Regions from separate parts of the Bacillus sp. SRL543 genome, predicted to be linked through region 3. Evidence: riboswitches for the same ligand, from Rfam matches in the RefSeq annotation. Region 3 holds a riboswitch; each other region holds the start of a gene.

Region 1 (12,007 bases), 2.2 Mb from region 3:
ACTAAAGCCGTCTAGAAGAGATTTTGAGAAACAGAGGGTGTTAGTGATCGCGACTAGAACCGTCTAGAAGAGTTTTTGAAGAACAGAGGGTGTTAGTGGGAGCGACTAAAGCCGTCTAGCAGAGTTTTTGAAGAACAGAGGGTGTTAGTGGGAGCGACTAAAGCCGTCTAGCAGAGTTTTTGAAGAACAGAGGGTGTTAGTGAGAGCGACTAAAGCCGTCTAGAAGAGATTTTGAGAAACAGAGGGTGTTAGTGATCGCGACTAGAACCGTCTAGAAGAGTTTTTGAAGAACAGAGGGTGTTAGTGGGAGCGACTAAAGCCGTCTAGCAGAGTTTTTGAAGAACAGAGGGTGTTAGTGGGAGCGACTAAAGCCCTCTAAAAGAGATTTTGTAAAACAGAGGGTGCTAGTGATCGCGACTAAAGCCGTCTAGAAGAGATTTTGAAGAACAGAGGGTGTTAGTGATCGTGACTAGAACCGTCTAGAAGAGTTTTTGAAGAAAGAGGGTGTTAGTGGGAGCGACTAAAGCCCTCTAAAAGAGATTTTGTAAAACAGAGGTGTTAGTGATCGCGCCCAAAGCCCTCTAGAAGAGTTTTTACAAAACAGAGGGTGCCAGCAAGACCGACTAGAGCCCTCTAGAAGAGTTTCCGAAGAACAGACTGCATGCATCTGAACCTCACATGCCCCGTTAACCGCAAGATGCCCGCCTTGCCCTAATACCGCAAATTCAAAAGAACATCCCGGATCGCTTTATCCTCCATGATGGTGTCCTTATATTTCTGTGTGATTTCGGTAAGGGCGACATCATGATAGAAGAACTCAGCGAAAAACTTCACGAGCGGCCTTGAACGGGTGGTGATGGCATTCCACTTGCCGGCTTCCATGCCGGCGAACAGCATTTCTTCTTCGTCGATGATGGCGATCCTGCTTCTTTCGAGTGTTTCATGATGCCTGTCTGGAATCAGGACGGAAACTGAGGGGAGGTTCGTTTCTATTTTTCCGATAGAGTGCACATGAATACTGACACCGTCTCCGTGCTTCTCCTCCAGCAGCTCTGTAAACTTCTGCAGATCATCGCCCCAGGCAGAGATAATGATCTTTCTTTCCGCCCTTCCGAGCATTTCCTCCAGCAGGGAAAGGATGGAGTGATTATCTTTCAAGGTCCACACCCGGTCATCCGCAACAGGTTTTTTGACGGCAGTTTCCCGCAGCTCCTGGACGCTTGTTTCGAAGTCAGCCTTCAGCTTGCTGATCACAGATTCAACGGGAAGGGCGGTGTACAAACGCTTTTTTTCTACCGTCGTTTCAAGGATGATGCCCTTCTCTGCCAGGCGGTGAAGCACCTCATACACCTTTGAGCGGGGGACGGCAGAGAGCTTGACGATCCCTGTGGCGTCCAGCGGCTGGTCCGCGGAAATAAGCGCCTGATAAATTTGGCTTTCATATTGGGTAAACCCGAATTGCTGCAGCATAGACAGAACTCCTGAGTCAGTTTTTTCTTAATAATATCATATCTTTTCCGCTAAATCGCACTGGGAAAATTAACACTTGCACCTATCCCTATAAAAAGTTACCATTGTGGTGGTAACTAATTGAGAGGTGTATAAAATGGATAAACGTGTGTATCTTTTGACGATCGTTTCCTTTGTAGTCGGGATGGTCGAGCTTATAATAGGAGGAATCATTGATCTGGTTGCGGCCGATCTTCATGTCAGCATCGGCAAAGCCGGCCTTTTGATCAGTGTGTTTTCGATTGTATATGCTGTCGCGGCACCGATTCTGCTGACAGCGACCGGGGGAGTGGAAAGGAAAAAACTGACGCTCATAGCCTTGCTCGTTTTCCTTGCAGGAAATATCCTGGCTTTCCTGAGCCCGAGTTATAGTATTCTTTTTCTGGCAAGGGTTATATCAGCGGCAAGCGGATCTTTGCTTGTTGTGCTGTGCATCACGATCGCATCGAATATAGTGCAGGAAAAATATCGCGCACGGGCGATCGGCATCGTGTTTATGGGCGTAAGTGCTTCACTTGTTCTTGGCATTCCGGCCGGGCTTATGCTTGGCAATGAATTTGGCTGGAGGGCACCATTCCTGATGATTGCTGTCCTGACATGCCTGTCGATAGCAGGGGTGTACTTTTTCATGGACCGGATTGAACCGAAAGCTGCCATATCCATCAGGCAGATGTTCGCTGCCCTGAAGAACAGGAAAATTTTATTCGCCCAACTGGCCTCGTTCCTCTTTTTAGCAGGGCACCTGACACTTTATGGATATCTGACTCCATTTTTAAAGACCGTCCTGGGAATGGACGGAAACTGGGTCAGCATCATGTATCTGCTGTTCGGTATTGCCGCGGTGGCCGGCGGCGGTGCAGGCGGATATCTAGCCGACCGCTTCGGAACAAAGCCGACGATTTTAGCGATTATTGTGCTGTTTGCGGCTGCGCTGTTTTCGATTCCGCATACTGCTTTTTACCTGCCGCTATTTATTGCAGTCATGATTATCTGGAGCATGCTGAGCTGGGCGATCACTCCGGCCTTGCAGAGTTATTTGATAGAGTCTTCTCCGGAAACATCGGATATCCAGCAAAGCTTGAATAACTCAGCCCTGCACTTTGGGATTGCCTTTGGATCCCTGATCGGGGGAATTATAATTGAACAGGCTTCAGTCGAGTGGAACGCTTCGGCAGGGGGAGTCTTCATCCTCTTCGCACTTGGCGCTGCCGTTTTCTCGATGGCAGGATTGAAGAGCAGGCGGCCGGCAAGAAGCAGCAGCCCGACCGTCTAGCAAAAAGGGTCTGCCCGGTCTTCTTCCGGACGGCCCTTTTTCTGCTAGTTTTAAAGATGAAATAGTGTATAATGGCGATAGCGGAAAATTTCATACATATGCAGAAACAGGTGTTTTTCTTTGAAAGACTTAAAAGGGAAGTTGGTGCAAATCCAACGCGGTCCCGCCACTGTAAATGGGAGCAAGCTGCAAAGCCACTGTACGGATGTATGGGAAGGGGCAGCAAGCAATGACCATGAGCCAGGAGACCTGCCTGATTCTTATGCACCCATAAACCTACGAGGATAGGGAGGTGTACGGCAGCCTTTTGGAATCTTTTATTTTGAATCTGCGCACGCCGTGCAAAGCATCTCCATGTTTATTGGGGATGCTTTTTTTGATTTCAAAGGATGCTGGTCCCGTTTTGGGCATAAGACTCTTGCAGCATGAATTTTGCGACATTTATTCTACAGGGGGATTTACCATGAAAAAGCTTTATTCGTTATTATTCAGCATGCTTTTGGCAGCGGGTGTTCTGTCAGGCTGCGGCGATTCGGCTGCAGAGCCTGAAAAGGACAATGGCAGCAGCACTGAACAGACAGAGACAGAAACAGAAAAAGCAGAATTTCCGGTTACCATCACAGATGCCGCCGGTGAAGAAGTTGTTATAGAAGAAAAGCCGGAGAAGATTGTTTCCCTGATTCCAAGCAACACGGAAACAGCTTTTGCACTCGGTCTGGGTGAAGAAGTTGTTGGGGTATCTGATTTTGATAATTACCCGGAAGAAACAGCAGATAAAGAGAAGATCGGCGGAATGGAGTTCAATGTTGAAAAAATCATCTCCCTTGCTCCGGACCTGGTTCTTGCGCATGCTTCAAGCGCTCACAATGCAACAGCAGGATTGCAGCAGCTGAAAGATTCAGGAATCGCTGTGCTGGTTGTCAATGATGCCCAGAGCTTTGAACAGGTATATGAGTCGATCGAAATGATAGGAACCGCTTCTGGTGCAAAGGAAGAAGCCGAAGATGTGATTGCCGGCATGAAAGAGAAGATAGAGGCAATCAAAGAAAAAGCAGCTGGCGTAACGGAAAAGAAGAAAGTCTTTGTAGAGGTGTCTCCAGCGCCGGAAATTTATTCGCCTGGGAAAAATACATTCATGGATGAAATGCTTACGATGATTAATGCAGAGAATATTGTAAAAGAAGAAGGATGGCCAAAGGTGGATCCTGAAGCCATCATCAAGGAAAATCCGGACGTGATCATTTCCACTTCCGGCTACCGTAATGAAGATGCTGTGGCAGAAGTTCTCGCCCGTGAAGGCTGGCAGGATGTAAATGCCGTAAAAAACAAGCAGGTGTTCAGTGTGGATTCAGATACAGTAAGCCGTTCCGGCCCGAGGCTTGCTGAAGGAGTAGAGGAATTTGCCAAAGCTGTCTATCCGGACGTATTTAAGTAAGAATAAGCTGTCAGCCTATGTGGTTGCAGCCGCTTTCCTTGTCATATGCATGCTGGTCGGGATTTCAATTGGTACAGTCTCTGTGCCGGTCCCTTCCATCATCAATATAGTAGGATCTAAAATCCTGCCGATTCAGCCCGCTGCTGCGGTTGACCCGATGCACAGCAATATTGTGATGAATATCCGCCTGCCCAGGGTCATTCTTGCCGGGCTTGTAGGAGCTTCCCTCGCCATTGCGGGGGCAGCCTTCCAGGGCCTCTTGCGCAATCCGCTTGCAGATCCTTATACACTGGGGGTTTCATCCGGTGCGTCTGTCGGTGCAGTGCTGGTGCTGTTTTTTCAAATCTCGATCCCGTTTGCAGGCCTGTTTACGCTGCCTATTCTCAGTATGATATTCTCATTCCTGACCATATTTGCCGTGCTGTTTTTCGCAAGAAGGATTGACAGGGCCATGAAGGTGGAAACGATCATTTTGACGGGAATCATTGTCAGTTCTTTTCTTGGCGCGCTCATTTCTCTCATGATCGCTTTGACAGGAGAAGAGCTCAGGCAGATCATCGGCTGGATCATGGGAAGCGTTTCGATGAGGGGATGGGCCTATATCCGCATCATCCTGCCGTTTTTCATCATAGGAAGCCTTCTGTTAATGATGAATGCGAAAGAGCTGAATGCCATGTCATTTGGAGAAGAGCGTGCACAGCATCTTGGTGTGAATGTACAGAGAAGAAAAATGATGGTGCTCGTGGCAGGATCCATTCTGACAGGTGCCGCCGTCGCGGTGTCAGGCACCATCGGCTTTGTCGGCCTCGTAATCCCGCATCTGACAAGACGGCTGTGGGGGCCTGACCATATCCATCTGCTGCCTTTGTCAATGATGACCGGCGCAGGCTTCCTGATACTTGCCGACCTGGTCGCACGGACGGTCATCTCGCCTACAGAGCTGCCGATCGGCGTCATTACAAGCATCATCGGAGCGCCTGTGTTTGCACTCATTTTGCTGAAAAGAAGAAATAGGAGGGCGGTCTGATGCTGAGCATACAAGGATTGACCGGCGGCTACGCGGACGAAAGCATTATTAAAGAGGTCAGTTTTTCAGTGGAGAAGGGTGAGCTGTTTGGCATCCTTGGCCCAAATGGAAGCGGAAAGACAACTCTTTTAAAAATGCTGAGCGGCATCCTCTCCTATAAGAGCGGGAGCATTTCTGTCAAAGGCAGGCCTTTGACGGAGTTCTCAGTGAAAGAGCTGGCAAAGGTCATTGCAGTGCTGCCGCAGCATTCATCACAATCTTTTTCTTATACAGTCAAAGAAACGGTTTCTTTGGGCAGGTATGCCCATCAGAAGGGATGGTTCCAGACCTGGTCTGAAGAAGATGAAAAGATCGTACAGCGCGTGATGGAACAAACGCGGGTCGCAGAATTCAAGGATCATTATATCCATGAGCTTTCCGGCGGGGAGAGGCAGCGGGTATTCCTTGCCCAGGCGCTTGCCCAGGAACCTGAGATCCTGCTCCTGGATGAGCCGACCAACCATCTTGATCTCTCTTTCCAGAAAGAGCTGCTTGACCTGCTGCGGACATGGGCGAAGGAATGCGGGATGACCGTTGTTTCCATTTTCCATGATCTGAACCTTGCAGCGCTGTATTGCGACAGGCTGCTTTTAATGGAAAACGGTAAGGTAGTCGCGGCTGATGTACCGAATGAAGTGCTCCATGAGGACCGGATCCGCACAGTCTATCAGACGGATATCATGAAGCATGCCCATCCGGCCGTCCCTGCCCCGCAGATGGCGATCCTGCCAGGGGACCTGACTGCTGCTGAACCGGCCGCTGTCGGCGAAGAAGATGTCCAGGTGTACGAAGACCATGTGCTTGTGAAATCATCTTTCCCGCTCCGTACGATGTCCTCTGGGGTGGCAGGAGCTGGGGTCGGCTGGCACAGGCTGTTTGTTAACCGCCAGGTGCCGAACCATTATGACTGCAGCGACCATCGGGCAGAAATGAAGGAATATCTGCGGGAAAAAGGCTATGAACCAGGCGAGGCGGTCGGCATGATGACAGCCGTCCAGGTGGCCGACGCTGCCTATAGGCTCTATGAATCCGACGGCTTTTCTCTCCTCGCAGTTGTCACCGCGGGAACGGGGAATGCTGTAGACGCTTCCCGCAGCGGCCTGCACAGCTTTGAATTTTCCCCAGGCACGATCAATACATGGATCTTCATCAACGGAAACCTGACAGAGGAAGCCTTCATCCAAAGCATCATGACGGCCACGGAAACAAAGGTGAAAGTGCTTCATGATCATCAAATAATCGATAAGGCATCCGGCACTCTGGCGACCGGAACAAGCACAGACAGCATCCTGATTGCTGCGGCCCAGTCAGGGAAAAAGCTGGAGTTTGCAGGAACGATTACACCTCTTGGCAAGCTGATCAGCAAAGCCGTATATGACTGTACAGCTGAAGCGCTCCACAAATACCGGGATAGGGTGTCATCATGATTGTTTATCATCTTGCTGCCCTTACCCTTGCGTTTCTGCTGGATCTGCTTATTGGAGATCCGCCTAAATGGCCCCATCCAGTCCGGTGGATCGGGTCATTTATTCTATTTTTGGATAAAAAATGGAACCGGGGCGGCCGGCGGAAGCTGAAAGGGGCCATCATGGTCCTGGCTGTCCTTGGTACTGTATTCCTTGCTGCCAGCGCCATCACATACACCGGCTATAGCATCCATCCGCTGGCAGGAATCATAATTGAAGCCATCCTCATTTCCACCACCATCGCGCAAAAAAGCCTGAAGGAAGCGGCGCTTGAGGTCTATAGTCCGCTTCATAGAGGAAACATATCTGAAGCACGCCTGAAGCTTTCCTATATTGTCGGCCGTGATACAGAAAAGCTGGAAGAGCCGGACATTGTAAGAGGAACGGTGGAAACGGTTGCAGAAAATACGAGTGACGGGATCACTGCTCCATTGTTTTGGGCGCTCATCGGCGGAGCACCTCTTGCCCTTTTATACCGTGCAGCCAATACTTGCGACTCTATGACAGGATATAAAAATGAAAAATATATCGACTTCGGCTGGACCTCAGCCCGGCTCGATGATCTGCTGAACTTTATCCCGGCCCGGCTGACCGGCCTCCTGATGCTGCTGGGAAAAAAGCCCGAGCATACCAGTTTTAAGAAAGCATGGGACATTCTCATCAGGGACAGCAGGAAGCACCCGAGCCCGAACAGCGGCTGGGGAGAAGCGGCAGCTGCAGCCTTGATGGGTGTGCAGCTCGGGGGCATCAATTACTATAGAGGGATCGTTTCTGACAGGGCAAGAATGGGCGACCCTGTCGTTATCCTGGAAAAAGGCCATATATTGTCGGTCATTGAGATTATGAAAAGGACGTCTTTATTATTTCTATTATTCTTATGGCTGGGGGGAATGCTCTTTGAATTGGCCGTCACATGGATCCAATCCGCAGCATTTATTTAAGGCACTTGGGATGCCGGAGCCATCAGAGCTGCTGGACTTCAGCGCTAATATTAATCCTATGGGGCCGCCTGAAAAATTAAAGGCAGGCTGGCATTCATTTTTCAATGAACTGCCTGTTTACCCGGACCCTTTTGCAGCAGAACTGACTGCCAGGCTGGCTCAAAAGGAAGGCATCGCCGGAGAGTATGTACTGGCCGGGAACGGTGCATCCGAGCTGATCAGTCTGGCAGCAAGGCTTCTGGCAGGAAAAAAAGTCACGATTGTTCAGCCGGCTTTCTCTGAATATGAACAGGCCTGCAGAGTGAATGATTGTGACATCAGCTATTTTCAGCTGGAAGAAGGGAGCTGGGAACTGGATACGGCAAAACTCTGTGAGGCAGGAAGGAAAGCGGATGCCCTCTTTCTCTGCAATCCGGCTAATCCGACAGGCAGATACTATGGCCGTGAAGAAATCGTTTCATTATTAGAGGGATGTTCCGAAACACTCATCATCGTTGACGAGGCATTTTATGATTTTCTGCCGGAATATGAACCTCTTGTGCCGCTGCTTTCAGAATACAAAAATCTGATTCTTCTCCGCAGCTTGACGAAAATGTTCAGCATCCCGGGTCTGCGGCTCGGCTATGCACTGGCAGATCCTGAACTGATCAGGGGGATGGCCCGCTTTCAGTACCATTGGAGCATCAACTCCGCTGCCCAGCAGGCAGGACTGATCTGCCTGGAAGAGGACGCATACATAAAAGAAACACAGAAATTTATTGAAAAAGAAAGAAGCAGGCTCTTTAACTTCTACAGAGCCAAAGGCTTGCCCGTGTCCGAATCGAAAACCAATTTCTATCTTCTCCGCGACCAGGAATATGATGACCAGGAAAAACTGTTTTCCTTTTTGCTGGAAAAAGGAATCGTCCCCCGCCATACCTATAATTTCCCTGGGCTTTCGGGGCGCTGGCTCAGGTTTGCCATCAAAGGGACAGAAGATAATCTGAAGCTGATGGAGGCGTTCGACGAATGGATGATACAGAAGGGCTGATATTCATAACAGGCGGCGTACGCAGCGGCAAAAGCACCTTTGCGGAAAAAGCAGCAGAGTCCCGAGCCGCCGCCTCCAATAGCCGTCTTCATTATATAGCCGCAGGGAAGAGCTCGGATGAAGAAATGGCCGAGCGGATCCTGCTGCATCAAAAGCAGCGGGATGAAAGCGGCAGCGGGTGGAGGACCTGGGAACAGCCTGCGGGGATAGGAAAGCTGGCTGCTGCTTTTACAAAGCAGGATGTGCTGCTTCTGGACTGCCTGACCACTCTGTTGAACAATGAATTATTCGGCACAGATGGCAGCTGGGAGAGTCCGGAATTCCAGAAAGCTGTCAGAGAGCGGATCCTTCGGGATATTCAATCCCTGGCAGACCATGCAGGCGCATTGATTATTGTCAGCAATGAAGTCCAGTATGAAACGCTTGAAACAGGGAGTGTGTCCCGCATCTACACCAGGCTGCTTGGCCAGCTCCATCAGAGGATTGTCTCTATGGCAGGACAGGCTTATCTTGTGGAAGCGGGAATCCCGCTTCTTATGAAAGGAAGAAAATCATGAAAGGCATCATGATACAGGGAACAGCTTCAGATGTGGGGAAGAGCTTTATCGCTACTGCTCTCTGCCGGCTGCTGTCCAATGAAGGCCTCAGGGTGGCGCCGTTCAAGTCTCAGAATATGTCCAATAATTCCTATGCGACAGCGGACGGCAGGGAAATCGGCCGGGCGCAGGGCATCCAGGCAGAAGCTGCAAGGACAGAAGCAACAGTCTGGATGAACCCGATCCTGCTCAAGCCGAAATCGAATATGAGCTCAGAGGTGGTTCTGCTCGGAAAGGCTGTTCGAAGCTATTCCGGCCGCAGCTACCGGGAGAATTTTTATGAAAAGGGTCTTGCTGTGATTGAAAAATCATTGAAGAAGCTTGAAGCCGATTTTGATGTCATTGTTGCAGAAGGAGCCGGGAGCCCGGTAGAAATCAACCTGAAGGACCGGGAGCTGGTCAATATGAAGGTGGCAGATCTTGTTGATATCCCGGTCATCCTGGCAGCGGATATCGACCGCGGAGGTGTGTTCGCAAGCATCATCGGCACCCTTGAGCTGCTCACCCCAGAAGAGCGGAAGAGGGTGAAAGGGCTGATCATCAATAAGTTCCGGGGCGATCCGGATTTGTTTGCAGATGGCATCTCCTGGCTGGAGGAGCGGACAGGGATTCCTGTTCTCGGCGTTCTTCCCCATTTTGACAACCATATGATTGATGGAGAGGACTCCCTTTCCCTTGAGGACAGCTTTTACAGGAAACAGGGAGGGAAGATTGATATTGCGGTGATCAGGCTGCCGTATATATCAAATTACAGCGACATTGAACCGTTTCTCTATGAAGAAGACGTGTCGGTGCGCTGGGTGAAAAGTGCTGCTGAGCTGGGCAAGCCGGATGCCATCATCATCCCGGGGACGAAAAGTACAATCCATGACCTGCAGTTTTTGAAGGCAGCCGGCCTGGACCGTTCTATTATCCGTCTTGCCGGAGAGGGCGGCAGAATTGCCGGAATATGCGGCGGCTACCAGATGCTAGGGGAGCAGCTGTATGATCCTGAAGGGACCGACAGCGGTACGATAGGCTTAAAAGAAAAGGGACTGGGCCTGATAGCGGCTGATACGACCTTCTTCAGAGACAAAATAACCGTCCAGGCGAAGGGTTCATATATAGCATCCGCCGGGTTTGGCAGCGGCAGTGTTGAAGGCTATGAGATTCACCTTGGCCAAACAGCTAAAAAAGGCGAGGATGCAGGCAGGAGTTTATTTTTGATGGAAGATGGCCGGGAGGAAGGCTATAGCGGCAGCAGCGGAAAGGTCATCGGGACCTATCTCCATCATGTTTTTCATAATGACAGCTTCAGAAACAGGTGGCTTGTCAGCATTCGGAAGGAAAAAGGCCTGCCGCAAAAGGAGCCTGTACGGATCGGAGACATGAAGGACGAACGTTTTGAGAAACTCGCCAATGAGGCAAAGCAGCATCTTCAGTGGGACAAAATCAAAGAAATCATAGGATATGAAAATGCATATGAAAACCATTAAAGGACTTCTGATCAACATTCAATTTTTTACAAGCATCCCGGTGCCGATGGAGATTCCGATGGATAAAGATCATTTAAAAAGGGCCGTGATCACTTTTCCCGCCCTCGGTCTTCTCCAGGGACTCTTTTACAGCCTGGTATTGTATGCTTTCCTGGAATGGACTCCGCTTTCGCCGCTCGCCTCGGCATTTGCCCTATGGCTTGCGATGATCATCCTGACAGGGGGAATCCACCTGGACGGCTGGATGGATGCAAGCGATGCCTTCTTCTCTTATCAAGATCGGGAGAAGAGGCTCGAAATCATGAAAGATCCCCGTACAGGTGCGTTCGGCGTCCTTTCGGCCATTGTGCTTCTTGCCGCACGCTTTCTGTTCATATATGAAATAGTGCTCCAGCAAAAGCCGGAGACATATTGGCTCATTGCCCTGATTCCGTTTCTCGGAAAACAGATCATGGGCGTCCTCCTGATGCAGGTGCGCCCGGCAAAGCCTGAAGGACTGGGGGCAATGTTTCAAAAAGCTGCCAGTGCCAGAGATTTGGCCTTTTACCCGGCGGCAGTGCTGCTGGTGTTCGTGCTGTATGCTATGGCAGATATCAGCCTTGCAGTCCATGCGGCGATTCTGCTATTGGCAGCAGCAGGTTTTCTGATGTTTGCCGCTGTAAAGTCGGTTAAATGGTTTGGGGGAATTACAGGGGATGTGCTTGGTGCATCTGCAGAAGGAGCTGAATGCTTTTTATGGATGGTACTGTGGCTGTTACATTATTTCGCCATGTCCTGACAGAACAAAACAAGCAGCATGCCTATCTCGGCTGGACAGACTCTGCTCTATGTCATGAAGAGAAACGAAGATTCGAAGTGTGGGCTCGCTCCCTGCCTGCTTATCCTTTCATTTTTTCAAGTGATCTGGGACGCTGCCTCGAGACTGCCAGTTCTTTGCCCGGAGGAGATGCTCTCAAGCTGAAGGAGCTGCGGGAAATGAATTTTGGCAGATGGGAAGGCAGTGTCTATGAAGAGCTGAAGAATGATCCTGTCTACCAGGCCTGGCTCAATGATCCTTTTACTGCCCCGATACCTGAAGGCGAGGATTATGGGCAGTTTTCTGAAAGGGTCAGGCATGGCTGGGAAAAAATAAGGACCATCCTGATCCGGCATGAAGGAACAAAAGCTGCTGTCGTCACGCACGGCGGGGTGATCCGGCAGCTGTTGACCAGGCTTG
Region 2 (12,007 bases), 480 kb from region 3:
GAGAAAGCATATGACAGACGAGAAAACAGGCCTGCTTTACCACGCCTGGGATGAGAAAAAAGTGCAGCCATGGGCTGACCCTGAAACAGGCCTTTCACCTGAGTTCTGGGGGCGTTCTGTTGGGTGGTACGGTACAGCATTGATCGACCTGCTGGAGATTCTTGGAGATAAGAAGCGGGGCCAGGAAGAATGGATCACTTCTCTTCAAAGCTTCATACCGGCGGTTGCCAATTTCCAGGATGAAAAAACAGGTCTGTGGTTTAACATCATCGACAAAGGTGACCTTGAGGATAACTGGCTGGAATCTTCTTGTTCGTCATTATTCCTGTATTTTATTGCAAAAGGAATTCAGCATGGCTATGTTGATGAAACCTACCGTGAAATTTGTGATAAGGCATACAAAGGCCTGCTGGAACACATGGTCGATGAAAAAGAGGAAGCAATTGATTTAAAGGGCATTGTAATCGGGACATCAGCAGGTGTTTATGACTACTATGCAGAACGCCCTACATCAATCAATGACCTCCATGGGATGGGTGCCTTTATCTTGGGAAGCATGGCATACCATGATCTGCTGAAAGCATAACAGCCGGCTACATCCTGTATGATAAGGAAATGAACCTTTTCTTGTGCCGGATTCCTGCACATGAAAAGGTTTATTTTACAAGGTCATTTAATTGAAGGACATGCAGTAAAAAGTGAAAAAATATTTCGAATTAAGAAAAAACTTATTTACCATTGATAGAATATTAGATATTGTTTAAGTCAGGAGATCTAATCTTCTATTTTGCTTCTAAGGGGAACATAAAAGATGGTTATGAAAATAAAAAACTTCATTCGCAAATATTTCCTTTTCTCGATTAAATCAACGATTAATACTCTTTATTTACCGATCATTATTATTTTTATATCCGTTTCCGGGCTGGTTTCCTCCTTGCTTGCAACTGCCCAGGTTGAAGAAAATGCATATAAAAATGTCAATGATACCATTTTTCAGACAAAAAACTCATTGGATTATATGCTCACAGACGTGTTTCAGCAGATAGTGGCTGTTTCGAATGACCCAATGGTTTTAAACTTGATTGGAATGGAACAGGCGGACATTAAACCAAAGTATTATGTGGAAATAGATAAAACATTGCAGCTTATTTATTCGCGCTATAATATCATACTGGAATCCGTCCTGATCGATCTCAATCAAGGAGGGTTTTTGCTGTATCATAGTGATTACACAGCTAACCCGACGGTTTCCTATGATCAGTATTTTAATCATTATAAAGGAAGCAAAGAGGGATTTTATTGGAGAAATATACACCAGGATCAAATTTTTGATACCAAACATGAAGTGATGTCGGTGTTCCGGCTGATCGAAAAGGAATACTATTCAGAAAAAGGAATCGTATTATTTAATCTTCGCGATGAATTCTTTGAGCAGGTGCTGAACAAATCACTCATCGGTGATAATGGCTATCTGACTTTGATCAGCCCTAACGGCAAATATGAATCCAAAACCGTGAAAACGGAATACAAGCTGGATAATAAAACTCTCCGCTCCCTTCAGCAAACCGAGGAAGAGGACGGGCAATTTTTTTATAAAAGCGCTTCCGGGGAAGATATGATTGTTATTTATGATACAGTCAAACCGAACAACTGGAAGCTGGCAGCAGTAGTCCCGCAGGATGAAATATTAAACAAAGTGAATTATATAAAGCATTCTACTGTTTTCTTCATCTTATTGATGATAGTAAGTGCGATATTTCTTACCTATCTGGTAGGGAAGTATATTTCAAAGCCTTTCGAGAAAATGGCAGAGCAAATGCGGACCATCAATAAAAAGAGCCTGGATTTTTATCATGAAACATCAGGCCCAGAGGAGATGAAAGTCCTTCATAATGGGTTTAAAGAACTGCTCTTGCGAATTCAGTCACTGATGGACCAGATCCGCCTGGAGCAGGAAGAGAAACGGCAGCTGGAGTTTGCCATTATGCATGCTCAGATTAACCCGCATTTCCTTTATAACACGCTGTATTCAATTAAGGGATTATGTGATATGGGGCTTAATAAGGAGGCAAGCAGCATGGTAAGCGCATTGTCCAGCTTTTTCCGTATTGGAATCAGCAGAGGAAAAGAAATTATTCCTATTAAAGATGAATTGGAGCATATCGAGCACTATTTATTCATTCAGGAGATGCGCTACGGTGATGACTTCTCTTATATTATCGACGTAGAAAAAGAAGTCCTTTCCCATGATATTGTCAAGCTTTCCTTGCAGCCACTTATTGAAAATGCCATTTACCACGGAGTGAAACAGAAAAGAGGGCAAGGGAAGATTATGATAAGAGGTTACCAGGATAAAGAGACCATTTACTTAGAGGTTGCAGATAACGGCAATGGGATGGAAAAAGAAAAACTTCAGGATATTCTTAACGAAATGAAGTCTTCTTTTCAGGAAACCAAGGGCTTTATCGGGATTGGTCTAAAAAGCGTAAATGAAAGGATTAAAATCCATTTTGGAAATGAGTATGGACTAAGTATAGCCAGTGAACCAGGAAGCGGGACAGTGGCGAGCATCATTATTCCCAAGACAAAAGGGGAGTTCAGCGAGAATGTATAAGGTGATTGTTGTTGAAGATGACCGTATTATCCGCAGAGGGATCTGCCAGTCCATCGATTGGGGAGAGCATGGATTTGTTGTTGCAGGAGAAGCGGGGGATGGCGAGGCGGCGCTGGGGTTGATTGAAAAGGAGCAGCCCCAAGTGGTTATCTCGGATATTAATATGCCCTTTATGGATGGTTTGGAGATGGGGAAGAAAGTCAGGGAAATCAGCCCGGAAACCAGGATCATTTTTTTGACAGGATATGAAGAGTTTAAGTATGCTCAGCGGGCCCTTAAAATGAAAGCGTTTGATTATTTGCTGAAGCCGGTAGATTCAGATCATTTGCTTTTGAAAGCAAAGGAAGCAGCGGCAGATTGGGAACATGAAGCCAGGAAAGAAATGAAAGTTACAGAGTCCTTGCCCTTTCTTCAGCAAAAGTTCTTTCAGGAGCTGATGAGAGAGGGACACCAGCAGGTAGATGTGGAGAAGGAATTGAATGAGCTCGGGGTTGAATTAGAAGGGCCAAGCTTCACTGCTGTTCTTGTTCACGCATCTGCAGGTCTCCGTGAGAATTCTATTAAACTAATGAAACAGGCTGCTTCCTCCCTTTTTACACCTGGACAATGTATTGTCATTCATATAGATTTCAATGAGTGTGCAGTCCTTTTATCACTTGATGGCTTGAATGATACAAGAAAAGGCCAGCTGGCCAATCTAATAATCCATACACTTTATGAGCATGATGGACATTCTGCTACAATAACGCTGGGAAGAACCTATCAGAATCTGTTCGAGCTCGGAAAATCACTTCTGGAATCAAGGCTTGCCATGGATTTAAGGCATATCATGGGAACAGGGAGGGTATTTTCTTTTGAAGATACCGTGTCAGGCGAGAGAGAAGCAGATGATTCTCTGCATATATTAGAATCAGAATTAGAAAGCCAAATCAAGCTCGGTATCCCTGAAAAGGTAAGTGAAACTCTCACCAGATTAAACAATGCGATATTAGAAGGAAAAACTGTGCCGTTGTCAGATTTAAAAGTCCTTGCGCTAAAGTTCAGTACTTTGCTGTTTTTTGAATCTGAAAAGTGGAAAAAGGAAGAAACCATAAGTATTAATTTTTCCGAAGTATATGAGAGAATTATGAAAATAGAAACGCTTACTGAAATGATGGAAATTCTTCATTCACTTGTTTTGCAGTGGGCAGATGCGTTGCATAGGAAACAAGATAAAAATCATTTCAGCCATGTTGATCAAGCGATATCATACATTAAAGAACATTTTCATGAAAGTACACTGACCCTGAAAAAAGTGGCTGAGATCATCCATGTCAGCACACCTTATTTAAGCAATTTATTCAAACTCGAAAAAGGGTTCAATTTTGGGGACTACCTGCTGGAACTAAGAATGAATAAAGCGATGGAAGAATTGCGCTCGGGGGATCTGAAAACGTATGAGGTATGTGAGAAGGTAGGCTATAGCAATCCCCAATATTTTAGTGTTTGCTTTAAAAAATATACAGGGTATACTCCTGCCGAATACAAAAAGCAGTTTGAATGAGCTATAATCCTGCCTGGCTGCTTATTGATTTAATGCCAAATTGGAAGCTCTGCATTATCATCTTCTTCCTTATTTCTGTAAAAAAAGCCGCAGATTTTCTTCAGCCAAAAGCACCCCTGCCGACAAGCAGGGGTGCTTTCTCATGAGTAAATTTATAGATCATCAAACCCATTATCCACTGTATTCACCTTCACATACTGCCTCGGCTTTTGTTCAAAAAAGTCCGATTTTCCAAGATCGACCTCTTCATAGGCCTTGATCCAGCGGAGGGGATTAGTCCTTGATCCTTCAAAAGGCCGATTAAAGCCCAGCTGGTTGGAGCGGACGTTCGCATAAAATTTTATATACTCCTCCACATCTTCGATCAGGATGCCGTTTATTTTATCCCCAATGATTGAACGCGCCCATTCAATTTCGAGATGGGCGGCTTCCCTGAAAGTAGACTCGGCGAATTCTGCCAGCTCTTTGGTATTGTGGTCAGGATATTCTTCAAGGATTTCCTGAAAGATTTTAGCAAAAAGATCGACATGAAGCTGTTCATCTCTATTAATATAATTGATCATCGTGCTGGTAGAGACCATTTTCTGGTTCCGTGCCAGATGATAGAAAAAGGCGAAGCCGGAATAGAAGAACAGCCCCTCCAGCACTACGTCGAAAATGATCGATTTCAGCAGGCTTTCAACGGAAGGCGACTCTGCAAATTTCCTGTAGCCGGAGGCAACGAATTCATTCCGCTTCACAAGGGCAGGCTCGGTACGCCAGAATTCAAACACTTCGTCCTGCTTTTTTTTATCAACAATGCTTGAAAGCACATAAGAATAAGAGTGGTTATGGATCACTTCCTGCTGGGCAAGGATGATCATCAGGGCGGACAGGCTGGAATCTGTCAGGTAATCAGCGACCTTTCCGGCATAATCAGTCTGAATGCTGTCAAGAAGGGCAAGGAGGCCGATGATTTTTAAGAAAGCTTCCTTTTCTTCTGCTGATAACTCAGGAAACTGTTTGATGTCCTGTGACATATTGATTTCAAAAGGGGTCCAGAAATTGGCGAGCATCCGCTTGTATTTAGGAAAGGCCCATTGGAACCTGACATCATCCCAATTCAGGATATTGGAACATTCTCCATTGATGATTCCGGTAGAGCGGTTTGGTGCTGTTTGATTCATGATTTCTCTTTTATGGACAGGGGTTGTCATAATAACACTCCTTATAGGTTAGCTTGAGCAGGAATCACAGTCTTCATAGTCAGAAGAAGTAGACCTGACATAATACGTTGTTTTCAAACCGTTCTTCCAGGCAGACAGATGCAAATCCAGCAGTTCCTTTGCTTTAATATTGTTCTGGACATAAAAATTAAAAGAGATTGCCTGATCGATGTGTTTCTGCCTTTGGCTGTTCTGAAGGATGCTCCAGTGCTGATCAATCACGTAAGCTGACTTATAGTACCAGGTTGTATGCTCATTCAAGTCAGGCGCCGTTACCGGAATCTTGTAATCTTTCTTTTCTTCAGAATAGAATTTCCTGAATATCGGATCGATGCTCGGACTGCTGCCGGCAATAATGGCTGTTGATGCATTGGGGGCCACAGCCATAAGATATCCATTTCGGATGCCGTTCTTCTTGACTGCCTGCATCAAAGAATCCCAATCGTGGACAGAGTCCAGGCTGCTGTAGCCGCGGGAAGCAAAGTATTCGCCGGTTTGCCAGTCAGAGCCTTTGAACGCAGGATATGAGCCTTTTTCCATGGCCAGATTCATACTGGCTTTAATAGTCAGGAAGGCAATCTTTTCGTACAGCTCATCTGCCAGCCTGACGGCTTCTTCGTTTTCCCACCTGAGTTTTTTCAAGGCGAGCAAATGATGCCAGCCAAATGTACCGAGCCCGATTGCCCTGTATTTGCGGTTGGTGGCCACTCCCTGGAGGACGGGGATGGTATTCAGATCAATGACATTATCCAGCATCCTCACCTGAATCGGGATCAATCTTTCCAATACATTGTCAGCTGCAGCTCTCGCCAGATTAATAGATGACAGATTGCAGACTACAAAGTCGCCGGGGATCTTTTCAATAATAATCCGGCCGTCTTCTTCACGCTGCTCCTTCGTTATGGTTGCACTCTGATTTTGCACGATTTCAGTGCAGAGATTGGTGCAGTAGATCATGCCTGCATGACTGTTGGGATTCTTCCTGTTGACTTCGTCCCGATAAAACATGAAAGGAGTGCCGGTTTCAAGCTGGCTGATCATGATCCTCTTCATAATATCGATTGCGGGCACTATTGTCGCAGACAGCTCCGGGTTTGCGATGCATTCTTCGTACTTATTCCGGAAAGAACCAGCACCTGGCTTTTCATCATAAAAATCTTCAAGGGAAAAGCCCATAATACTCCGTACCTCATGGGGATCGAACAGATGCCAGTCCCCGCGCGATTCCACCGTTTCCATGAATAAATCCGGCAGGCAGACACCGGTGAATAAATCATGGGTGCGGTATCTTTCATCCCCGTTATTCAATTTGCTGTCCAGGAAAGAAAAGATATCTTTATGCCAGACGTCGAGATAGACGCTGACTGCCCCTTTTCGCTGTCCGAGCTGATCGACGCTCACAGCTGTGTTATTGAGCTGCTTCATCCATGGAAGAACTCCTGATGAAGCCCCTTTAAATCCTTTAATATCACTGCCCCGGCTCCGGATCTTTCCCAGATAGACCCCGATGCCGCCGCCATTCTTGGAAAGGTTCGCGATATCTGTATTGCTGTCATAAATGCCCTGCAGGCTGTCATCCACTGTATCGATAAAGCAGCTTGAAAGCTGGCCCCAGTTCTTTCCGGCATTGGAGAGGGTAGGGGTTGCTGCTGTCATATACAGATTGCTTAAAGCCCAATAGGATTCCTTAATGAGAGACAGTCTGCGTTCCTTCGGCTCTGAACGGTTCAAAGCCATACTGATAATGATGAATCTTTCCTGCGGCAGCTCGAACAGCCTCTTTTTCTTATCCCGGCTCAGATAGCGGTCAGCCAGCATCTTCACTGCTATATATGTAAAAAGCCTGTCCTTCTCCGGGTCAATGAAAGAACCGATTTCAGCGATTTCTTCTTTAGTATAAGATTCCAGCAGGACTGGAGAGTAGACCCCAGCATCGGTTAGATTGGTGATAAGCCCGTACAGGGGGCCATACCGATCTCCGGCAGTGAAGCGGCGGTTCTCGGCAGCTTCCTCATAAAGGCTGGATAAATACAGGCGTGCGGCCACGAATGTCCAGTCAGGATCCGCCTCGCTGATCATAGAAAGAGAATCAAGAATCAGCTGGTTAAGTAGCTCATCTTTTCCTGGAGTGTGATTCTCCTGCAGCTGAATCGCCCTTTTATAGAGGTGCTGAAAGTCCAAATGCGGGAAATCTGAATCAATGGCTGCCAATGGCAGCGGTTTTGCCGAAGAAATGTTCATAGTCATACCTCCTGGGTTGATCAGTATTTTTCCAAAAACAAAAGCGCAAGCGTTTAAGCTGGACGTGGATAAAGAATTGAAAATCATCCACAAGTGTTACAATTTATTAATTCCTTGACCATAAAAAAATCCGCCCACATATTGGGCGGATCAAACGAAGGCATAAAAGAAGATCAAACGATTTATACCATCGTTTCACCTTCCCAATCCCCGAAGAACCGAAACTTTGCAAGCATGGCAGGTCTCCTGGCTCGTGCATCATCCTACTATAAGCCCTTCCCATAAATGCGCCTGTTCAGCGTTCATATACAGTGGATGCTTACCTCGTACACACTTACAGTTGCGGGGACAGCTCCGGCATCGAACCGGATTCCCTTTTAAGCCCTTAATGGGCACCAACACTTGCGGATTCTTATTCAATTGTTGACAGCAATAGCCTGAATCGGCAGCCGCATCGATCATTCGCCAAAATTCTCTGGTCTTTCTGCAAAAAAAATCGCTTCCCGAGTTTCAGAAGCGAAAAAGGAAAAAGAGACCACAAACAAAATTCATTCATAAGGAAAACAATATGTAGTGTTGATTCGTGATGTATAATCAATATCTTGTACCTTGATTGTAGCATAGATAAAATCCTACATCAATCATAAAGCTAAAAAATAATAAAAATAAGGAAGCAGGAGCATGGCGCTCCCGGCAATAAGCAGAATCCGTGCCGTATTTGTCGAAAGCCTGGCGCTGTTCTTCCACTTTTTATACCAGCTCCACCTTTGCAGATTTGTCTTATAAAGAAGGAAAAGAAGCATGAATAGTGCAGCAGACTGAATATAGAATGGCACCCCGAATGCTTTGCTTGTTATATCTTCATCTGCCGGGACCGCAAGTCCAAGGATCTTTTCATGAAAAAATCCAAAAAGGGCAAACACGGCAACGGCAATGATGATTACTTTAATCAGTTCTAGATAAAAACCGCCAATATTTTTCACTGAAACACTCTCCAAGACATTTATAATATTTTCGCCTCTCCATTATAGCGTTCAATAAACAGGCAAACAAAACTTTGATATTTTCAAAAAAATCCGAATTAATGCGAAACAATCAATAATCATCAATTCATGAACTTATTTGGATGGTTGTGAAAGAAAATGATTGATTTTTGAAATCGATTCCATTACAATTGGCTTACATAATTAAAGATACAATTACTAAGCAAAAAGCCATGAAGCTGCCAGTGAAAGCAGCCGGGAGGTGTTATTCTTGCTGACGCCAGAGAGACATCAGCTCATACTTGAGATGCTAAAAGAGAAGCATACAGTTAAAATACAGGAGCTTGTCGAATTGACAGCTTCCTCAGAATCAACCATTAGACGGGATTTATCCCAGCTTGAAAATGATAAGTTTTTAAAAAGGGTGCATGGGGGTGCTGCGAGACTGCAGGGGAAACTCCAGGAACCCAGCATGGTGGAAAAATCCTCTAAAAACCGTATAGAGAAAAAGGATATTGCGAAGTATGCAGCAGGCCTTGTAGAAGAGGGAGATTGCATATATCTGGATGCGGGTTCGACCGTACAGGAAATGATTCCCTTCTTGCCTCATAAGGATATTGTGGTAGTGACAAACGGGCTTATGCATATACAAATCCTAATGGAGAGAGGGATCAAGACCTTCCTGGTAGGCGGCTATGCTAAGCCGCATACGAACGCCATTATAGGCAGGGGGGCCCTGTCAAGCCTGGGCCAGTACAGATTTGATAAATGCTTTATGGGTGTCAATGGCATCCATCCTCAGTTCGGCTATACTACACCGGACCAGGAGGAAGCAATGATCAAGCAGACGGCCATTTCACTATCGAGGGAAGCATATGTGCTTTCGGATAGTTCGAAGTTTTCTGAAATCGCTTTCGCCAAAATTGCGGAGCTTCATGAAGCATCCATCATCACAAACTCGCTTGATGCAGAGAGCAGAGAATCCTTTATCAGCAAAACAAAAATTAAGGTTGTGACAGCATGATTTACACATTGACGCTTAACCCTTCCGTTGATTATATCGTTGAGCTGGACAATGTCCAGCTCGGCGGATTGAACAGGACAAAAAGTGAATCTAAATTTCCTGGAGGAAAAGGCATAAACGTTTCCCGGGTCCTGAAAAGGATGGGAGTCGACAGTGAAGCAATCGGGTTTGCCGGCGGGTTTACCGGTAAATATATCGAAGACTCCCTGGAGGAAGAGAATATTAAGACCCGATTCGTTCCGGTAAAGGATGACACAAGAATCAATATCAAGCTGAAAAGCGGGCAGGAAACTGAAATCAATGCCAGGGGGCCTGAAATCAGCAGAGAAGACCTGGAAGCATTGACTTCTGAAATCAGCCGGCTGGGAGAGGGAGATATGCTGGTGCTGGCCGGAAGCATCCCTTCCACGATGCCGGATGATACGTACGAATCATTGGCCAAAATCTGCCATGCCGGCGGTGCAGAGTTTGCTGCAGACGCAGAGGGTGAGCTGCTTAAAAAGGTTCTCCCATACCGTCCTTTCCTGATCAAGCCCAATCACCATGAACTTGGCGAATTATTCGGCACTGAAATCCATACGTGCGAAGAAGTGCTTCCGTACGCTAAAAAGCTTATCGAAATGGGTGCGCAGAACGTCATCATTTCCCTGGCTGGGGAGGGGGCTGTATTTGTGAATGGCGATATGGCCATTACAGCGACTGTACCGAAGGGCACATTAAAAAGCTCGGTAGGTGCCGGAGATTCTATGGTTGCCGGCTTCCTTGCCGAATTCAGCCGAAGCGGCAGCTATGAAGCGGCTTTTAAATACAGTGTGGCGTCTGGAAGTGCAACAGCCTTTTCAATTGGCCTGTGCACGATTGAAAAAGTAGAAGAACTGCTGCCCGAGGTAGCGGTCAGAACAATTTAAAGGGGAGAGCTTTATGAAAATTACAGAGCTGTTGACAAAAGATACGATCCTGCTCTCTATTAATGGCAGGGATAAGCGCGGGGCAATCGACCAGCTGGCAGAAACTCTTGATAAAGCTGGAAAGCTTAATGACATTTCCGCTTTCAAAGAAGCTATTCTAAAAAGAGAAGAACAGAGCACTACCGGAATAGGCGACGGCATTGCCATCCCCCATGCGAAAACCGCGGCTGTTGCCAATGCTGCAATTGCATTCGGCAAATCGGCAGAAGGGGTGGATTATGATTCACTGGACGGACAGCCGTCACATCTATTCTTCATGATTGCCGCCCCTGAAGGTGCGAACAATACCCACCTTGAGGCACTTTCACGCCTTTCTTCCATCCTTATGAGAGAAGAAGTGCGCAGGGAGCTGATGGAAGCGGATTCTGCGGAAACCGTTTTGAGCATTATCAATGCCCATGATGAAGAAGGCGAAGAAGAAGAGCAGAGCATGGAAAACAAAAAGGACTTCATCGTCGCTGTTACAGCCTGTCCTACAGGGATAGCACATACCTACATGGCCGCAGATTCACTCAAAGCGAAAGCAGCTGAACTGGGCATTGATATAAAGGTAGAGACAAATGGATCCGGCGGGGCTAAGAATGTCCTTACCCGGGAAGAAATCGAAAATGCAGCTGCCGTTATTGTGGCGGCAGACACAAAAGTGGAAATGGAACGCTTCAGAGGGAAGCATGTCATCCAGACGGCCGTAGCAGACGGCATCCGCAAGCCTAAAGAGCTTATTGACAGGGCCGTTAAAAAGGATGCGCCGGTCTATCAGGGATCAGGCAATGCTTCAGAAGACAGCGGCAATAAGGAGAAAAAAGGCGGCATCTACAAGCATCTGATGAATGGTGTTTCCAATATGCTTCCGTTTGTTGTCGGCGGCGGGATCCTGATCGCAATTTCCTTTATGTTCGGCTATAACGCATCCGATCCTAATGATCCTTCCTACAATGAATTTGCAGCGGCACTTATGACCATTGGCGGGGGCAATGCCTTTGGCCTGCTGGTTCCTGTACTTGCCGGATTTATTGCAATGAGTATAGCAGACCGTCCGGGCTTTGCTCCAGGCATGGTCGGAGGTTTCATGGCCGCAAGCGGCGGCGCCGGCTTCCTTGGCGGCTTGATTGCCGGTTTCCTTGCCGGTTACATCGTTGTGCTTCTTAAGAAGCTATTGTCCGGCCTTCCGTCTGCTCTTGAAGGAATCAAGACTATTTTGCTTTACCCGCTACTTGGAATCCTGCTGACTGGCCTTGCCATGCTGTATGCAGTCAATGAGCCTGTCGGTGCACTGAACAATGCGATCACAGAATGGCTCGCCGGGCTTGGCACTGCCAACGCTGTACTGCTTGGAATTGTACTGGGCTTAATGATGGCTTTTGATATGGGTGGCCCTGTCAATAAGTCAGCCTATGTATTCGGGACAGGCCTTCTGGCAAATGGCGTC
Region 3 (7,175 bases):
GAAAAGCTCTGGGCTGGGCAGCAGCCGCGATTTTCCTTGGCAGTGCGGGAAGATATTTCTGGCACTTTCTTGCCGGCATGATCTTCTTCGGCAGCTATGCACCCGATGGCATGTCTCCTTTTGTATATTCCCTGATGGTCAATGGAATTACAATGCTTGGTTCCGCTTTCTTATGTACAGCCGTTTTATGGCTCCTGCTATCTGCTGCCCCGCGACTGGTACAGAGGGAACAGAGCTATTCTGCTTCAGAGTCTCAGAAACTGGCCAACTAGTATCCATGTTGTAAAGCACTCCCTTCCGGCGAATGAGCCTGAAGGGAGTGCTTTTGTTATTGCTGTGCTGAAATGCGAGTGAAACAAAGTTTGAATTGCATGAGTCCAAATCAGCAAGGAACACTAACAGAACGTTGTTTTTTTTAACGGGAAATTGAAGAGAATTGCGGAAAAAAGCTTTCATTCGACAAATTATGGTATATAATAAGTTACGCTATTATACTAAAGTGATAAACTGGCCAATGAGGCATAACAAACTAGACGGTACGTCGACGATAAATATAGTAAAGGAGATTATAATGACAGATAAGTTTATTATCCGCTTTGATAATGTTACAAAACAATATGACAATGACAGTCCGGTACTTGACGGTGTCAGCTTTGACATAGAGAGGGGAAAGTTCTACACGCTTCTCGGCCCTTCAGGCTGCGGAAAAACGACGATCCTGCGTCTTATCGCAGGATTTATTGAGCCATCAGAAGGCACCATTTTCTTCAATGGGCAAAAAATCAATAAAGTGCCTGCCAACAGGAGGCAGGTTAATACCGTATTCCAGGATTATGCGCTATTCCCCCATTTGAACGTATTTGAAAATGTGGCATTCGGATTGCGTATTAAAAAGATGAAAAATCAGGAAATTAATGAGCAAGTGAAAGAAGCGCTCAAATTCGTCAACCTCGAAGGCTATGAGCAGAGGGAAATCAAAGAGATGTCAGGCGGACAGAGGCAGCGTGTAGCAATTGCAAGGGCGATAGTCAACAAGCCTGAGGTCATCCTCCTTGATGAGCCTCTTTCTGCACTAGACCTGAAGCTGCGGACAGAAATGCAGTACGAGCTGCGTGAGCTGCAGAGAAGGCTTGGCATTACCTTTATCTTTGTAACGCACGACCAGGAGGAGGCTCTTGCCCTTTCTGATGAGATTTTCGTCCTGAATAAAGGCAGGATTGAACAGAGCGGAACGCCTACTGATATTTATGATGAGCCTGTCAACCGGTTTGTTGCGGACTTCATCGGTGAATCCAATATTGTCGGGGGAATCATGCTTACCGATTACCAGGTTGAATTTACAGGCAGAAAGTTCGAGTGTGTCGATGCCGGATTTGATCTGAATGAAAAGGTTGAGGTGGTTATCAGGCCGGAAGATATGGAAATCACACCGAGCGAGCAGGGCAAACTGCAGGTCCGGGTTGATTCGCAGCTTTTCAGAGGCGTCCATTACGAAATTTCATGCTTTGATAAGGATGGGAACGAATGGCTCGTCCATTCTACACGCAAGGCGAGGGTAGGGGATGAAATCGGCCTTCACTTTGATCCCGAAGCCATCCATGTCATGAGGCCGGGAGAATCTGAGGAAGAATTTGACCGCAGGCTGGAGGCTTATCAAGAGGAAAGCTATGAGAAATAATCAGACACGCAACCTGTACCTGATCCCATATTTGCTATGGATCGTTTTATTTGTCGTTACCCCTTTGTTTTTGGTGCTGTATTATTCGTTTTTTGATATAGAAGGGCAGTTCACATTCGGGAACTACCAGAAATTCTTCACACCCGTTTACATGAAAATGACTTTGAGCTCTTTCTGGTATGCGTTCCTGATCACCGCCTTTTCTTTATTGATTGCCTATCCGACTGCCTATCTGCTGACAAAGACCAGGCATAAGCAGCTCTGGCTTCTGATGATCATCATTCCTTCCTGGATCAATCTGCTGCTCAAGGCTTATGCTTTTCTCGGCATCTTTGGGACTTACGGGGCAGCCAACAGCTTTCTTGAAGTAATCGGAATAGGTTCAAGGCAAATTCTGTTTACCGACTTCAGCTTTGTTTTTGTATCGGTATACATCTTCCTGCCTTTCATGATATTGCCGATTTTCAATTCGCTTAATGAACTGAATTCGTCACTCATCGATGCTTCCAATGATCTGGGGGCATCTTCTTGGACAACCTTTACCCGGGTCATTTTCCCGTTGACGCTTGATGGCGTTAAATCCGGCTGCCAGGTGGTTTTCATCCCTGCGCTTTCCTTGTTCATGCTTACCCGCCTGATTGCAGGGAACAGGGTCATCACCCTGGGCACAGCCATTGAACAGCATTTCCTCGTCACACAGGATTGGGGGATGGGCTCAACCATCGCTGTATTCCTGATCCTTACGATGGTGATCATCATGCTGCTGACCGGAAATCGCAGGAGGGGGGCTTAGCATGGGTAAATTATCTAAATGGTCATCACTTTATTTGATCCTTGTTTTTTTAGTTCTTTATGCGCCAATATTTTATCTAATGTTTTATTCTTTTAACAGCGGCGGGACGATGTCACATTTTGAAGGCTTTACGCTTGACTGGTATAAAGAGCTTTTTGCTGATGCAAGGCTATTGATCATTGTGCTGAATACCATCATTATCGCTCTCCTGTCGGCTGCCATATCAACGGTCATCGGAGTGGCCGGAGCACTGGCCATTTTTTATGTCAGAAAGCGGCAGGTTAAGAGCACACTTTTGTCTTTGAACAATATTTTGATTGTCAGTCCTGATGTCATCATTGGCGCTTCCTTCCTGATTTTGTTTACGATGATAGGGATTAAGCTGGGATTTACATCGGTCCTGCTTTCGCATATCGCTTTCTGCGTTCCGATCGTCGTTATCATGGTACTGCCGAAAATCCAGGAAATGAGCCCTACGCTGGTGGATGCTGCAAGGGATCTTGGGGCGAGCCGCTACGATGTGCTGTCTAAGGTCGTTCTGCCATATATCACGCCAGGCATTTTTGCCGGCTTTTTCATGGCGCTGACTTATTCACTCGATGATTTTGCAGTCACTTTCTTTGTAACAGGGAATGGCTTCACCACTTTGTCGGTTGAAATCTACTCACTTGCCCGGCGAGGGGTGTCATTGAACATCAATGCACTTTCCACGCTTCTGTTCCTGTTCACACTTATACTTGTGATCGGCTATTATTTCATCACCCAGAAAAATGCGAAGCCGAATGGAATGGGGGTCAAAAAATGAAACAGCTTGGAAAAGCCCTGCTGGTCATTGCTGTCATTTCTGCGCTGCTGCTGTATGCAGTCTCTAAACTTAATTCCTCACAAGGCTATTCGAGCGGAAATACGCTGACGGTCTTTAATTGGGGAGACTATATCGATGCAGAACTTGTGGACCGTTTTGAAAAAGAAACTGGCATCAAGGTGATATATGAAACCTTTGACAGCAATGAAGCCATGATGACCAAAATTGAACAGGGCGGAACAGCTTACGATATAGCAGTCCCGTCAGAATATGCAATTGAAAAAATGAAAGAAGAAGACCTGCTTTTGCCTGTCGATCATTCCAAAATCCCAAACCTGAAATATATCGATCCGAGATTCATGGATTTGGCATTCGATCCGAACAATGAATACTCTATCCCTTATTTCTGGGGTACGGTCGGCATAGCCTATAACATAGATCTGCTCGGCGACAAGGAAATTACGAGCTGGAATGATCTGTGGGATGAAGATCTGCGAAATGAGATACTTCTTATTGATGGTGCAAGGGAAGTAATGGGAATGGGCTTGAATTCCCTCAATTATTCCCTTAATGATCAAAATGAGAAGCACTTGAGGGAAGCAAAGGAAAAGCTTGATACCCTTACACCGAATATCAAAGCCATAGTCGGGGATGAAATCCGGATGCTGCTTGAAAATGATGAAGCAGCCGTCGGTGTTGTCTGGTCAGGGACTGCTTCAGAGCTGATGTGGAAAAAGGACAATATTGAGTATGTACTTCCAGAGGAAGGGACGAACCTCTGGTTTGATAATATGGTCATCCCCAAAACGGCGAAAAATTTGGATGCCGCCCACCAGTTCATGAACTTTATGCTTGATCCTGAGGTTGCAGCACAGAATACCGAATATGTAGGCTATTCGACGCCGAATAAAGAGGCGCTGAAATACCTGCCTGAGGAAATAGTCAGCGACAAGCGCTTCTATCCGGACCCGGACATGACCGGAAAGCTGGAAGTTTACGAAAACCTTGGAAAAAAAATGCTCGCACATTATAATGAATTGTTTCTGGAATTTAAAATGCACAGTAAATAATAGCAGCGGCTGGAGGAATCTCCAGCCGTTTTTCTGCAACTTAGAATCAACTATGCATATATGGGGGAATCTACCTGTAAAAACAGGAGGCGGCAGTGATGTATTATATCAGCGGCAGCATTGTTTCTGGTGAATATGATGACCAGACAGAACAGTTTTCCATCAGCATGATCAAGCATTTCAAAACCCAATCCATTCTGACCAAAAATCAGGCTATCGGGCTCCTTGACTACCTCTACAGGCATAAGGATGAAGAGGGAGGGCAGGTAATCACATTAAATGACCAGATGCCGCTGCGCATTTCCTCCGAAGAAATCAATGCTCTGATACTTGACCTCGAGAGGATTGAATCCCATTTTTAAGGTTCAGCCGAAATATATATCCGTATTTGATAGAATATGATAAAATTTCAGTAATTGAATAAATGCTTTATGGTGCTTTGCAGCATGCTGCAAGCTTAAAAGGGAAGCCGGTTGAATTCCGGCGCGGTCCCGCCACTGTAATGCTGAGGCTCCTCCCTCGATGCCACTGTTCCTTAACGGACGGGAAGGCGGAAGGAGTCTATGATGCTAAGCCAGGAGACCTGCCATAGAGAAGTACACAACCGTCCTACGGGTGATAGGAGAGTGATGCGCTTTAAAAATGGCAAAGTTTTTAATTTGTTATATTTGTAATGTGCAGGCATCCTCTATAAAGGATGCCTTTTATTTTTTGCAGACAAGAAGTCCGAGGAGTGAAAACTATGGAAAAAGCTTACCCTGCAAATCGTTCCCGAACCATTCAGACCAGATTAGTGCTTCCGCCTGATACTAACCACCTGCAGACAATTTTCGGCGGAAAAGTGCTATCCTATATTGACGAAATTGCTGCCATTGCTGCAATGAAGCATTCCAGCAGCATGGTAGTTACAGCTTCGATCGACTCTGTAGATTTTCTGTCTTCAGCATCTATCGGTGATGCACTCACCCTTGAAGCCTTTGTAGCTTCAACAGGAAGAACTTCCATGGAAGTTTATGTGAAAGTGCATGCAGCCAATCTTTTAACAGGGAAAAGGACGTTGACGACCGAATCCTTTTTAACCATGGTTGCCGTAAATGAAAACGGCAAGCCCACCCCTGTAGCAGGGGTGCTGCCTCATTCTGACGAAGAAATCAGGCTTTTTGCTTCAGCAGGAGCACGAAAGGAGAATAGAAGAAACAGAATGTTGATCCGATAAGAGATGAATTTCAGCCACTTCTATATTCATAAGGTAATCCCTTCCGCAGCTATTTCTTACAGGCTGCTTCCAGCCTTTCCAGCTCCTCTGCAATTCTCCCTTCCTCAATGCGCCGGAACAGGGGAGCAACCGTTCCTAGCTTTTTTTCTGTGATCCCAGCCTCTTTCCATTCCAGCGGATCCGCATTCAGCATAGCGTTTACCTTCATGCTGGAAAAAGGGAGGAAGGGGTTCAGGAGCCGGGCCAGATTTTTGATGATATACACACAAGTCAGCAAGGTATCTGCACATCTATGCGGGTCTGTATCAAGCGTTTTCCAGGGCTGTTCACTGTCAAAGTATTTATTGGCAGAGCGTACAAATGTGAAGATCTCCTCAAGCGATTCTTTAAGCTTAGCATCTTCAATCATGTCCCCGGTTTTTTTATAAAGCTGCTTAATATCACCCTGAACTGCTTCACTTATTTTTCCTTCCGGTATGAGGCCGCCATGATATTTTTCAATAAACTTAAAAGTCCGGTTAACCAGATTGCCATATGCCCCGAGAAGCTCACTGTTATGGCTGTAGATGAATTCCCGCCAGGAAAAGTCAGCATCCCTGTTTTCAGGGCCATTGACAGCAAGGAAATACCTGATAGAATCCGGTTCATATCTTTCAAGTATGTCAGGCACCCAGACTGCATAGTTCCTGCTTGTGGAAAGCTTCTTTTTCTCCAAGGTAAGATATTCGCTTGAAACCATGCGTGCAGGTTTGCCGGGCAGTCCCATTCCTAGTTGTATGGCTGGCCAAATGATGGTATGGAAAGGGATATTGTCTTTTCCATGGACATAATGCGAAATAGCATCGGCACCCCAGAACTTGCTGTCATCTTTGTTCTGCTGGCGGGCCCATTCCCTGCTGGCAGAAAGATAGCCGATCACCGCTTCAATCCACACATATATTTTTTTCTTCTCCATTCCTTCAACAGGGACTGGCACCCCGACATCCAAATCCCTTGTTGCAGCCCTGTCCTGAAGTCCCTCAGTTAAATATCTTCTTGTCAGGCTGCTGCTGTTTTCCCTCCATAAATGGCGGGAGCTGGCCTCCTCAGTCAGCTCCTCAAGCTGCTTCTGAAAATGTCTCAGCCTGAAGTAATAATGTTCGGTTTCCTTCATTTCCGGCGGTGTCCCGCAGATTTTACAAGCTTTATCAAGAAGGTCAGCCGGCTCAAGAATGGCCGAGCAGGCATCGCATTGATCTCCGCGTGCATGGCTGCCGCAGGAAGGGCAAGTTCCCTCGACATACCGGTCAGGCAGAAACTGAACACATGTCCGGCAATAAGTCTGTTCAATTGTTCTTGAATCAAGATGGCCATTTTCCAAGAGTGAAAGAAATACCTCCTGAACAGTCTGATGGTGATGGGGGGCATCTGTCCTAGTATAAAGATCGTAAGTAAAACCCATTTTTTCAAAGCACTCTGTAAACTCCTTGTGATACCGGTCAGCAATCTCTTTCGCAGATTTGCATTCATGCTTTGCCCTGATCGCTATGGGAGTGCCATTGCAGTCACTCCCTGATACATACAGTACATCTCTGCCCTTCATCCTGTAATACCTTGCCAGAATATCGCCCGGC

What was found. A riboswitch is a leader RNA that binds a small molecule or an ion and turns the genes downstream of it on or off. The one in region 3 is predicted to bind cobalamin.
Region 1: linked by a shared signal. The riboswitch ahead of AC4E8B_RS01415 (ABC transporter substrate-binding protein) and the one ahead of AC4E8B_RS12530 (acyl-CoA thioesterase) in region 3 are both predicted to bind cobalamin.
Region 2: linked by a shared signal. The riboswitch ahead of AC4E8B_RS15230 (ribonucleoside-diphosphate reductase subunit alpha) and the one ahead of AC4E8B_RS12530 (acyl-CoA thioesterase) in region 3 are both predicted to bind cobalamin.

The regions. Positions count from the first base shown of each region.
Region 1 is NZ_OZ481794.1:249,828-261,834, forward strand. It holds gene AC4E8B_RS01405 (TrmB family transcriptional regulator) at 712-1,470, opposite strand; gene AC4E8B_RS01410 (MFS transporter) at 1,607-2,782, shown strand; cobalamin riboswitch at 2,874-3,053, shown strand; gene AC4E8B_RS01415 (ABC transporter substrate-binding protein) at 3,246-4,217, shown strand; gene AC4E8B_RS01420 (FecCD family ABC transporter permease) at 4,183-5,244, shown strand; gene AC4E8B_RS01425 (heme ABC transporter ATP-binding protein) at 5,244-6,710, shown strand; gene cbiB (adenosylcobinamide-phosphate synthase CbiB) at 6,707-7,690, shown strand; gene cobD (threonine-phosphate decarboxylase CobD) at 7,647-8,720, shown strand; gene AC4E8B_RS01440 (bifunctional adenosylcobinamide kinase/adenosylcobinamide-phosphate guanylyltransferase) at 8,699-9,277, shown strand; gene AC4E8B_RS01445 (cobyric acid synthase) at 9,274-10,791, shown strand; gene cobS (adenosylcobinamide-GDP ribazoletransferase) at 10,778-11,569, shown strand; gene AC4E8B_RS01455 (histidine phosphatase family protein) at 11,539-12,007, shown strand, end outside.
Region 2 is NZ_OZ481794.1:2,964,133-2,976,139, reverse strand. It holds gene AC4E8B_RS15250 (glycoside hydrolase family 88/105 protein) at 1-586, shown strand, start outside; gene AC4E8B_RS15245 (sensor histidine kinase) at 812-2,614, shown strand; gene AC4E8B_RS15240 (response regulator) at 2,607-4,157, shown strand; gene AC4E8B_RS15235 (ribonucleotide-diphosphate reductase subunit beta) at 4,310-5,353, opposite strand; gene AC4E8B_RS15230 (ribonucleoside-diphosphate reductase subunit alpha) at 5,372-7,603, opposite strand; cobalamin riboswitch at 7,824-8,018, opposite strand; gene AC4E8B_RS15225 (hypothetical protein) at 8,245-8,586, opposite strand; gene AC4E8B_RS15220 (DeoR/GlpR family DNA-binding transcription regulator) at 8,858-9,610, shown strand; gene pfkB (1-phosphofructokinase) at 9,607-10,518, shown strand; gene AC4E8B_RS15210 (PTS fructose transporter subunit IIABC) at 10,532-12,007, shown strand, end outside.
Region 3 is NZ_OZ481794.1:2,490,509-2,497,683, reverse strand. It holds gene thiT (energy-coupled thiamine transporter ThiT) at 1-272, shown strand, start outside; gene AC4E8B_RS12555 (ABC transporter ATP-binding protein) at 572-1,678, shown strand; gene AC4E8B_RS12550 (ABC transporter permease) at 1,668-2,471, shown strand; gene AC4E8B_RS12545 (ABC transporter permease) at 2,473-3,276, shown strand; gene AC4E8B_RS12540 (ABC transporter substrate-binding protein) at 3,273-4,346, shown strand; gene AC4E8B_RS12535 (hypothetical protein) at 4,445-4,708, shown strand; cobalamin riboswitch at 4,762-4,951, shown strand; gene AC4E8B_RS12530 (acyl-CoA thioesterase) at 5,089-5,562, shown strand; gene metG (methionine--tRNA ligase) at 5,612-7,175, opposite strand, start outside.